3 regions of the Mesorhizobium sp. M0276 genome follow, and region 1 is predicted to be linked to each of the others. Evidence: riboswitches for the same ligand, from Rfam matches in the RefSeq annotation. Region 1 holds a riboswitch; each other region holds the start of a gene.
The links. Region 1 has a riboswitch for cobalamin ahead of NKJ01_RS10515 (DUF1636 family protein). Riboswitches for the same ligand answer to the same signal wherever they lie in the genome.

Region 1 (3,271 bases):
AATAGTCGAGCAAGCCGTCGAGTTCTTCGCGCGGCAGCGTCGAGGCTTCGATCAGCCTTAGGTCCTCGTCGCGGCATTCGCCAGGCAGCAGCGCCAGTTTTATACCGCGCGCCCGCGCCGTCGAGGCAAGCTGGTCGCAGCCGTAGCGCCACCAGTCGTAGCCGCCGAGGATGCGGACGAGGATGATCTTGGCGTGACGGGCGACGCTGTCGACCCAGAGGTCGACGGACATGGGATGGCGCAAGTCGCGCAGAGCCGCCAGCCGCATCGAGGGCAGGCGGTCGGCGTCGGCCTTCCACGCTGCCGCCAACCCGGCGAGGTCGCTGTCGGTGAAGGACAGGGCCACGATATCCGCCGGCGCCTGCCGCAGATCGACCGGCTCGGCGAGGTCGTCGAGCGAGGCGGATGTCGTGGTTAGGATGTGCATCGCAACCTGTGTCCGAAATCAGCCGGCGAGTATACGCTCGATAGCCGGGCGGTTCAGCCCCTTGAGGCCGATCACGACGAGGCGCGAGCGGCGGTCGTCCTGCGCCGTCCAGGCGCGGTCATAGTAGTGGTTGACGCGCGGCCCGACGGCCTGCAGCAGCAGCCGCATCGGCTTGCCGCCGACCTCGACGAAGCCTTTCACACGCAGCACGTTCTCTTCCTCGGCAGCCGTGGCGACGCGTTTCGCCAATTCGTCCGGATTGGCGATCGAGGCAATGTCGACGATGAACGTATCGAAGTCGTCATGCTCATGGTCGAAGGCGCCGTCGTGATGGGACTTGCGGTTCTCGATATCGTCCTCGACCGCGAGACCGAGGCCGAGCAGCACGGAGGGATCCACCTTGCCATGCGACGTCGGCACGATCTTCACCGCGCGGGCGGAGTGTTCGTTGATGATGGCGTTGGCGCGGGCGGTGCCGGTGGCGTCCATCAGGTCGCTTTTCGACAGGATGATCAGGTCGGCGCAAGCGATCTGGTCCTCGAACACTTCCTCGACCGGGTCGTCGTGGTCGAGCGTCTCGTCCTGGGCGCGCTGCGCCTGGAGTGCCTCCATGTCGTTGGCGACGCGTCCCTCGGCCAATGCCGGCCCGTCGACCACGGCGATGACGCCATCAACGGTCACGCGGCTTTTCACGCTCGGCCACTGGAAAGCCTGGACCAGCGGCTTGGGCAAAGCGAGGCCGGAAGTCTCGATCAGGATGTGGTCGACCTTCGGAGTCAGCGCGAGGATCTGGTCGAGCGCCGGCACGAAATCGTCGGCGACGGTGCAGCAGATGCAGCCATTGGCCAGTTCGACGATGTTTTCCTCGGGGCAGGTGTCGATGCCGCAGCCCTTCAGGATCTCGCCGTCGATGCCGATGTCGCCGAACTCGTTGACGATGATGGCAATACGCTTGCCGCCGGCGTTTTCCAGGAGATGGCGGACCAGCGTCGTCTTGCCGGCGCCGAGAAAGCCGGTGACGACGGTGCAGGGGACGCGGGAGACGGAAGCGGTCATTTCAGGTCCTTCACAGGTCGAGGGGAGGGATGCGGGCAACAAGGCCGCGCTTCAGGCTATCGGGGCGGCCGCGCCATGGGATCAGGCCGTCCGTCGAAGTGGCGAAGAGTTTGGCTCCAGTGACCAGATCGGCGCCGCTGGTTGGTGTCAGGTCGCCGAAGACATAGCTCCAGCAGCCGTTGCGCAGGATGGCGGCGCTGAGCCGCCGCTTGCAATTGCCGAGACATTCGACGCTGCTGATGCGAATGTTGTCGCCCGACGCGGCGCGTCGCGTGTCGTCCGCCAGCAGTTCGCCGGCGCGGGGATGGGCGTCGGAGCCGGTTTCATCGCGGCAGGAGGCGCAGACGATCACGGTGACGCCAGCCAAGGCATCATCATGGCCGGACGAAACATCCGCTGTGCCAGCCGAAAAACTGCTGTCGTGGTCCAAAGATCGTGCTCCTTGCCCGGAAACCCGCCGGACGATCGGATTCTGTAGTCGCAGACGGCAGGTCTCCTGGCTCGCGGGTCATTGCCTTGGGTAGCCGCCTTCCCGGGATCACCCAGTGGCTTTCGGCCTTGGCTCTTCGCTTACAGTTGCGGGGACAGCCGCGGATTTGGGATTTCGTCCCTCACCGCATTCCCTCTTAGCTCCTCTCGTTGAAGAGAAGAGACCGTCTGTACCGGATTTAGGCTTTTGCAGGCGGCAGTGTCAACGCGGCTTACGACACGGCGATGTCGGCCAGCGCCGGACCCAAGTCACCGGCGGGCGTCACTTCCATGCGCTCAAGGCCAAGCCAGCCCTGCATCTGTTTCAATTCCTCGAAGAGCTGAGCAGCGGTTTCAGGCGGCGCACCGGACTCGGCATAGGTGGCATGGACGCGCAGGGCACTGGCCGGCCGGTCGGCCTTGAGGTCGACGCGCGCGACGATCCTGTCGCCGAGCAGGAACGGCAGGACATAATAGCCGTATTGCCGCTTGTCGGCCGGCGTGTAGATTTCGATGCGGTAGTGGAAATCGAACAGCCGCTCGGTGCGCGAGCGTTCGAAGACGACCGGATCGAACGGTGCCAACAGGGCGCGGGCCTCGATCTTGCGCGGCAGACGGGCATCCTTGTGAAGATAGGCCGGCTTGTCCCAGCCTTCGACGCGCACCGGCAGCAATTCGCCTGTTTCAACCAATTCCTCCAGCCGGCCTTTCATGTCGGCCGGCGAGAGGCGGAAATAGTCGCGCAAATCGCCTGATGTCGCGATGCCGTGGGCGCGGGCCGAAATGCGCAGCAATTCGCGGTGCGCGTCCTCGGCGGCCGGAACCGGAAGATCGAGGATCGCCTGCGGCAGCACACGCTCCGGCAGGTCATAGAAGCGTTCGAAACCGCGACGGTGCGCCGTGGTGATGCGTCCGGCCCAGAACAGCCATTCGAAGGCATGCTTGGCATGGCTCCAGCCCCACCAGCCGCCCGAGCCCTTCTGGCCCTCGAGCGCGGAGGCGGCGGTCGGGCCGCGCTCGACGACCTGGCGGTAGATCTCTTCGACATAGGCGGCGTGCTCGCGACCCCATTTGGCGAGGCCCAGATACATTTCGTCGCCGCGCTCGGCCCGTTGCATGCGCCAGCGCATCAGCGGGTATGTCTCGACCGGCAGGAAAGAGGCCTCATGCGCCCAATATTCGAAGACCGTGCGCTTGCGCGTCATGGCCGCATTGTCGAGCAAGGCGAGAGGGTAAGGGCCAAGGCGCGAATAGAGCGGCATATAATGAGCGCGCACCACCGCGCTGACGGAATCGATCTGCAGCAGACCGGTTCGAGCC
Region 2 (3,271 bases), on a different contig from region 1:
TTCGATCGGGGCGACGGCGTCGTCTCCCGCCGGCAAAGCGAACGGCGCCGGGATCTCCTCCACGGCCGGCGCCGCAAAGCTCTCCTGATGGTATTTCGTCATGTCGAAGCCGGCGGAGTCCAGCATGCCGCGCACGGCGCGCATGAAAGGATCGGGGCCGCAGCAGAAGATTTCGCGCTCGCGGAAATCGGGCGCCAGCAGCGGCAGCCTGATGGCGTCGATGCGGCCCATATGGCCGAACCAGCCCTCTCGGCTCGAACGCTCCTCGATCATGAAACCGAGCGACAAGCCCGGCATACGGCTGCCGAGCAGTTCGAGCTCCTTGCGGAAAATGATCTCTTCCGGGCGGCGCGCGCAATTGACGAAGCCGACATCGGTCCATGGCGCACAGTCGTTCAGCCAGCGCAGCATCGACATCATCGGCGTCACGCCCGAACCGGCCGAAATGAACAGATATTTAGCCGCCGGGTGACTGTGCAGCGAAAAATCGCCGGTCGGCCCATAGGCCTTGACGTGCGAGCCGGGCGTCAGATGGTCAAACATCCATCGCGTGCCGGTGCTGCCGGCTTGCGCCTTCACCGTCACTGCGATCGAGAACGGCCGCGATGGCGAGGACGACAGCGTATAGGTGCGCATCAGCGGCCCGTCCGCGGTCGGCAGTTCCAACGTCACGAACTGGCCCGGCTTGTAGCGGAACCAGGTCTGGTTGTCGGAGCGGAAGGTGAAGGTCTTGACGTCAGGCGCTTCGTCGCTGACGCCGATCACCTCCAGCACCTGCAGCCTGTCGTTCCAGGGCGTCATCTGGTCGAGATGGCGATAGAGGCCAAGATCCGTCATCGCATTCATCCTCTCTTGTCCCTCATGTCTTGTGCATGTGATGCAACTAGGCGACGCTGCGCAGCGCCGGCCTTCCGCCTTCGGCGAGGCGCGGGCCGATGAACGACGCGTACCATTCGACGAACTGGATCACGCCGCCCTCATGCAGCTCCGAATAGGGGCCCGGTTCATAGGCGGGCGACAGGATGCCGAGGGCGTTTTCCTCAACGATGCGGCGGTCCTGGTCGTTGGTTTCGGTCCACACATGGGTAAGGTCTTCGATGGTGTAGTCGACACCCTCGACCGCGTCCTTGTGCACCAGCCATTTCGTCGTCACCGCCGTTTCCGTGGCGCTGATCGGCACCACCCGGAACGTCACCGCGTGATCGATGAGGATATGGTTCCATGTCGTCGGATAGTGATAGTGCATCAAGGTGCCGATGCGGTCGGCGGAGACAGCGTCGGAGAGGTTCTTCTTCACCGCCAGTTTGCCGGTCATGGTGTAGCTGACGGCATCGCGCAGCAGCGGCGCGCGGGTGGCGCGATACTGCCCGGCCGGATCGATGCGGAACTTGCTCGGCAGGCCTGATGCCTCGCATTTGGCCCAATGCGCGACCATTTCGGGGTCGCTGTCGGCGCCGTTGACGCCGGTCACGGTCGGAGCCTCGGGGAAGGTCTTGCACAACTCGGGATGATTGGCGACGCAGTGATAGCACTCGCGGTTGTTTTCCCAGACCAACTTCCAGTTGCCCTTCTCGATGATCGTGCTCTCGAAGGCGACCTTTGCTTCCCGCAACCGGTGCGGCAGCAGATAAGGTTCGATCATCGCCCGCATCGGCGCGAAATCCGCTGGCTCCTTGGCCAGGCAGATGAAGATATAGCCGCCGACGCTCTCGCAGGCGACCGGCTTCAGACCGAACTCACTCTTGTCGAAACCGTCGGCCATCTGACGGGCGAACAGCAGGCGGCCGTCGAGCTCATAGGTCCACTGGTGATAGGGGCAGACGAGCTTTGCCGCAGTACCCTTGTCGGTGTTGCAGACGCGACTGCCGCGATGGCGGCAGGAATTGTGGAAGGCGTTGATCTTGCCTTGCTGGTCACGGACAAGAACAACCGGATAGTCGCCGATCTGCACAGTAATGTAGCTGCCCGGCTTCGGCAGCTCGCAATCATGGCCGATGAACAGCCAATCGCGATACCAGATCAGCTCCATGTCCAGCTTGAAGTAGTCTGGATCGGTGTAGAAGGGCTGCTCTAGCGAAAAGCCTTGCCGACGGCTGTTCAAGCGCCTCAGCATGTCGTTGCGAATATCCATGTCCTGTCCTCGTTATCTAAGGACTGAACTGGTGGTGACGGAGGAAGGATTGGACGCAGGCCGGCGAGGCGCCGGGCATGCACTATCCACCTCTTGATCGCCCACCGCGATCAGTCGAGTCTAGAAATCTCGGGCTGGTTTCCGGGCTTTGGAGTTGTCCTTGCGGACGATCGCGACACCTTCCCAGGCAGTTGCCCAGTGGTCTCCCGTTGCGACTTGAACTCCACCACCGTTGCGGGGGCAGCGCCGGATTTTGACCGGCTTCCCAATTCTCCGCCCCGTCGTCACGAAGCGGCACCTGAGATGGCATGATCTAACCACGATCGCTGGCGCGTCATCGGCATGAAAACGACATCGTATCCATGCGGCGCGACACGCGTGCGAAACGTTCGGGTTGGCGATTGCCGGGCTGAAATCCTATCTCTTCGGCAGCCATCGCCACTTGCAATCTCCTCGAAAGCCGACCCCTTGCCGGCGGCCAAAAAGGCTAACGGTTTCGAAAAGTGACTATTAGCTGATTCTAAAATCGAACCGAACGGTTCGTTTCTGTTGACGGTGCGTGCAGGACGTTGTGAACGCCGGGCCTTGGCAACAGTTGGTGATCCAGCGGACGGTTTTGCTTAAACCATTGAAAAATAGAAATAATAAGTAGCGTGTGGAAGCCCTTGGCACAATTTCAAGTAGCGGATTCATGGTCCACACGGAACAACTTCGTGATTGGAAAAGGCGAGGATGCCCTCCCACATCGGGGCTGTCCGAACGACGCGATTTCATTTCCAAGACACGCCGCTAGACGGACGAAAAGAAGATACTGGAGTACAAAAAATGAAAAAGATCATTCTCACTGCCGCCGCCGTTCTGGCCATTTCCGGCAGCGCCTTCGCTAATGGCAGCGACCACTACGGTTCGAACACCCCGGCAGCCACTGCCGTCGACAGCTCGTACACCGCTTCGGTCAAGAAGTCCGAACCGGCTGCTCAGACGCCTGCCCAGGGCAGCGACCGTAACCTCTTCGGCCACTAACAACCAATTCCCAGTTGACGGCGGGTTCGCCCGCCATCCTGGCGAAATCCAGAAAATTCAGGAGACTTGAAATGAAGAAGATCATTCTTGCTACCGCCGCCGTTCTGGCCATCTCGG
Region 3 (3,271 bases), on a different contig from region 1:
CTCTATGCTCAATCATGATCGTGTCCAAAAGTCGGTGAGACGGCTGCGTGCCTCAGTCCGCGTCGAGCGGCTCCGTTCCAACCGGCTTGCCGTCACGCGACAGCCTGATCTTCTCGACCTTGTCCTCGGCTGCCTTCAGCAGCCGGTCGCAATGCGCCTTCAGCGCTTCGCCGCGCTCATAGATCTTGATCGACTGATCGAGCGGCACGTCGCCACGCTCAAGATCATCGACGATCTTTTCCAGCGCGTCGAGTGCCTGTTCGAAGCTCATCGCCTTGACATCTTCGTTGATCTCACCGGCCATCATTTCATCCTTTCATCAGTCGCCCGACATGGGCGGCGACCGAAAATGCCAATCCCTGCAGATCGTAGCCACCCTCGAGCAGGCTGACGAGCCGGTCGCCGCTGTGACGCGCGGCGCGCTGCATCAGCTGGCCGGTCGCCCAGTCGAAATCGTCCTCGGTCAGGTTGATCTCGGCCAGCGGATCGCGGTGATGTGCGTCGAACCCGGCCGAAATGATGATCAGGTCGGGCGCGAAATTGTCGAGCGCCGGCAGCACGCGCGAGAGGAAGGCATCGCGAAACACCTCGCTGCCGGTCTGCGGCGCCAGCGGTACGTTGACGATGTTGCCGGCACCGGTTTCGTTCCTCGCACCGGTGCCGGGGTAGAGCGGCATCTGGTGCGTCGAACAATAGAGCACCGACGGATCGTCCCAGAAAATATCCTGCGTGCCGTTGCCGTGATGCACGTCCCAGTCGACGACGGCAACACGCTCGATACCATGCTTCTTCTGCGCATAACGCGCCGCGATCGCCGCCGTATTGAACAGACAAAAACCCATCGCCGTGGTTTTTTCGGCATGGTGGCCGGGCGGCCGCGCCGCGACGAAGACATTGTCGGCGCGGCCTGCAAAGACGTCGTCGACGGCGGCGTTGGCCGCACCGATTGCGGTGATCGCCGCCTGCCAGCTCTTCGGGCTGGCGGTGGTGTCAGCGTCGATGCGGGCGATTCCCTCGTCGGGAATGGCGGCGCGCACGCGGGCGACGAAATCGGCGGGATGAGCATAGAGGATGGTGGCCTCGTCGCCTTCCGGCGCCTGGATACGATCGAGCGCGGCAAAAGCCTCGTCATCCAGCACGCGCTCGATGGCGCGCAAGCGGTCCGGCCGCTCGGGATGGCCGGGCGGCGTGAGGTGCTCAAGGAAGATCGGATGGGTATAGAGACGGGTAGCCATCGTCCTAATCTAGTGACCCGGATCGACAAAGGCCATGCACGGGCGGCCGATGACTGGGGAAAATCGCGCCTGCGTCCATTCGCGTCGCTGCAGGCATTGGCGTCGTCCGCGCTTCGGCGTAAGGTCCGTGACACTGCTTGGTGCCCGCCGCAAGCGGGAGAATCGGGAACACGGTTGAATTCCGTGGCGTGCCCAACGCTGTAAGGGGGACCGCGCCGGTATATGCCACTGTCGATGACGGGAAGGCACCGGACGCGGGTTGATCCCGAGCCAGAAGACCGGCCTGGCAGGCATCGTCATGCGCATGGTCAGGCGGATGGCATCGATTGCAATCGCAAGGGGACAAGCGATGCCGGAACACATGACCGCTGCTGTTGGCGATGGATTTGAGCAGAATGCGCGCGATGCGGTGTATCGCGCCATGTTCACGCGGCGCGACGTCCGCAGCCATTTCCTGCCCACCGGGCTCGACGATGAGGTGCTGGCGCGGCTGCTGCTTGCCGCCCATCACGCGCCGTCGGTCGGCTTCATGCAGCCTTGGAACTTCATCGTCATTCGCGATGCCGAGCGACGGGAAAAGGTGCGCGACCTGTTCCTGGCGGCGCGCCAGCAGGAATTGCCGGCCATTGCGGAAGAGCGGCAGGCGCTTTACCGCAAGCTCAAGCTGGAAGGCATTTGCGAAAGCGCGCTCAACATCTGCATCACCTGCGATCGCGAGCGTTCGAAGGGTTCGCCACTGGGACGCTCGCACAATCCGGAGATGGACCTCTACAGCACGGTCTGCGCGGTGCAGAATTTCTGGCTGGCGGCGCGCGCCGAAGGCGTCGGTGTCGGCTGGGTCAGCATCATCGAGGCGCAAGCGCTGAAAGGCCTGCTGTCAATTCCGGAGCATGTGACCCCGGTCGCCTATCTCTGCGTCGGCCGCGTCTCGGAGTTCGCGCCAAAACCTGACCTTGAAACGCATGGCTGGGGACGGCGGCTGCCGCTGCCGGAACTGATCATGAGCGAGACGTATTCCGGGCAAGGCGAAGGGTTGCTCAAATCGACCGTGGCGCGCCTCAACACCGTTGCTGCCATACCGGCGAGCCTCGCCGATCAGATTGTCGCGCCGGCCGGGCCCCAACGCGAGCCGCCGAAGGACGCCAGCGCCTTGTCCCTAAGCTCCCTGAACTTCGATGACACCTCGGCCAACCGGGCATCCCAGGCGGGATCAGGCACCTGGCCGGCGATGGTCTTGAAATAGACCTGCATCAGGCAAGCGATGGCGAAGGGCTCGATGAAGGCCGCCTTGAAGGCCCAGGCGAAGACGATGGCGAGCACGAAAGCCCAGCCCGCCAATTGCCCTGGCATCAGGAAAAGAATGGCGGCGGCCGGCGCCAGCATCAGCAGGAAGATGACGAAGGATACGCCCCACATGATGACCGCCAGCCAGACGGCGTTCTTGACCATGACCTTGCCGTTCTGGGCATAGAGCACGACGCCCTGGCGCGCCGTCTCGAACGGCGATGACGAATTGATGCGTATGTTGTAGCCGAGGATGATCTCGTCGACATAGGTCAGCGACAGGCGGATCACCGTGTTGATGAAGGAGACCAAGCCGCTCAGGCCCGGGATCGGCAGGAAGGCGGCGATGCCGCCGAGCAGGCCGGTGATGGCGCGGATAGCGCCCTTGACCAGCTGGTCGACGACGAAAAGGATATTGGCCTCGGCAAAACGCTGGGTCACGATATCCTTGGCGTAGGCGATCTGGTCCTGGCCGCCGGGAATGTCGCGGCCGTCGATCAGATGGACCATCACGGCGATATGGCCGGCCTTGACGACATAGAGGATGTATTCGCGGATCCAGTAAACAGCGATCGAGACGACGCCGAAACCGACCACCCCGCCCCACAGGGCAAAGGACAGCGGCCCGTCGGGATCGGTGGAGATATGGCCGACGCCATAGCCGACGGAGGCGCCCGTGCCGGTCGCCATGATGTAGGCCAGCGTGATGCCGAAATAGACGATCATACGAAAGACAATGAAGGGCCATGTCC

Region 2: another riboswitch for cobalamin. It lies ahead of NKJ01_RS07550 (aromatic ring-hydroxylating oxygenase subunit alpha); the one in region 1 lies ahead of NKJ01_RS10515 (DUF1636 family protein).
Region 3: another riboswitch for cobalamin. It lies ahead of bluB (5,6-dimethylbenzimidazole synthase); the one in region 1 lies ahead of NKJ01_RS10515 (DUF1636 family protein).

The regions. Positions count from the first base shown of each region.
Region 1 is NZ_JAMYSC010000010.1:124,293-127,563, forward strand. It holds gene cobN (cobaltochelatase subunit CobN) at 1-427, opposite strand, end outside; gene cobW (cobalamin biosynthesis protein CobW) at 446-1,483, opposite strand; gene NKJ01_RS10515 (DUF1636 family protein) at 1,494-1,913, opposite strand; cobalamin riboswitch at 1,953-2,156, opposite strand; gene NKJ01_RS10520 (winged helix-turn-helix domain-containing protein) at 2,185-3,271, opposite strand, start outside.
Region 2 is NZ_JAMYSC010000007.1:21,792-25,062, forward strand. It holds gene NKJ01_RS07545 (FAD-binding oxidoreductase) at 1-837, opposite strand, end outside; gene NKJ01_RS07550 (aromatic ring-hydroxylating oxygenase subunit alpha) at 884-2,131, opposite strand; cobalamin riboswitch at 2,247-2,448, opposite strand; gene NKJ01_RS07555 (DUF680 domain-containing protein) at 2,957-3,154, shown strand; gene NKJ01_RS07560 (DUF680 domain-containing protein) at 3,226-3,271, shown strand, end outside.
Region 3 is NZ_JAMYSC010000030.1:82,744-86,014, forward strand. It holds gene NKJ01_RS22885 (exodeoxyribonuclease VII small subunit) at 53-304, opposite strand; gene NKJ01_RS22890 (histone deacetylase family protein) at 309-1,235, opposite strand; cobalamin riboswitch at 1,357-1,536, shown strand; partial or broken gene bluB (5,6-dimethylbenzimidazole synthase) at 1,597-2,214, shown strand; gene NKJ01_RS22900 (hypothetical protein) at 2,331-3,271, opposite strand, start outside.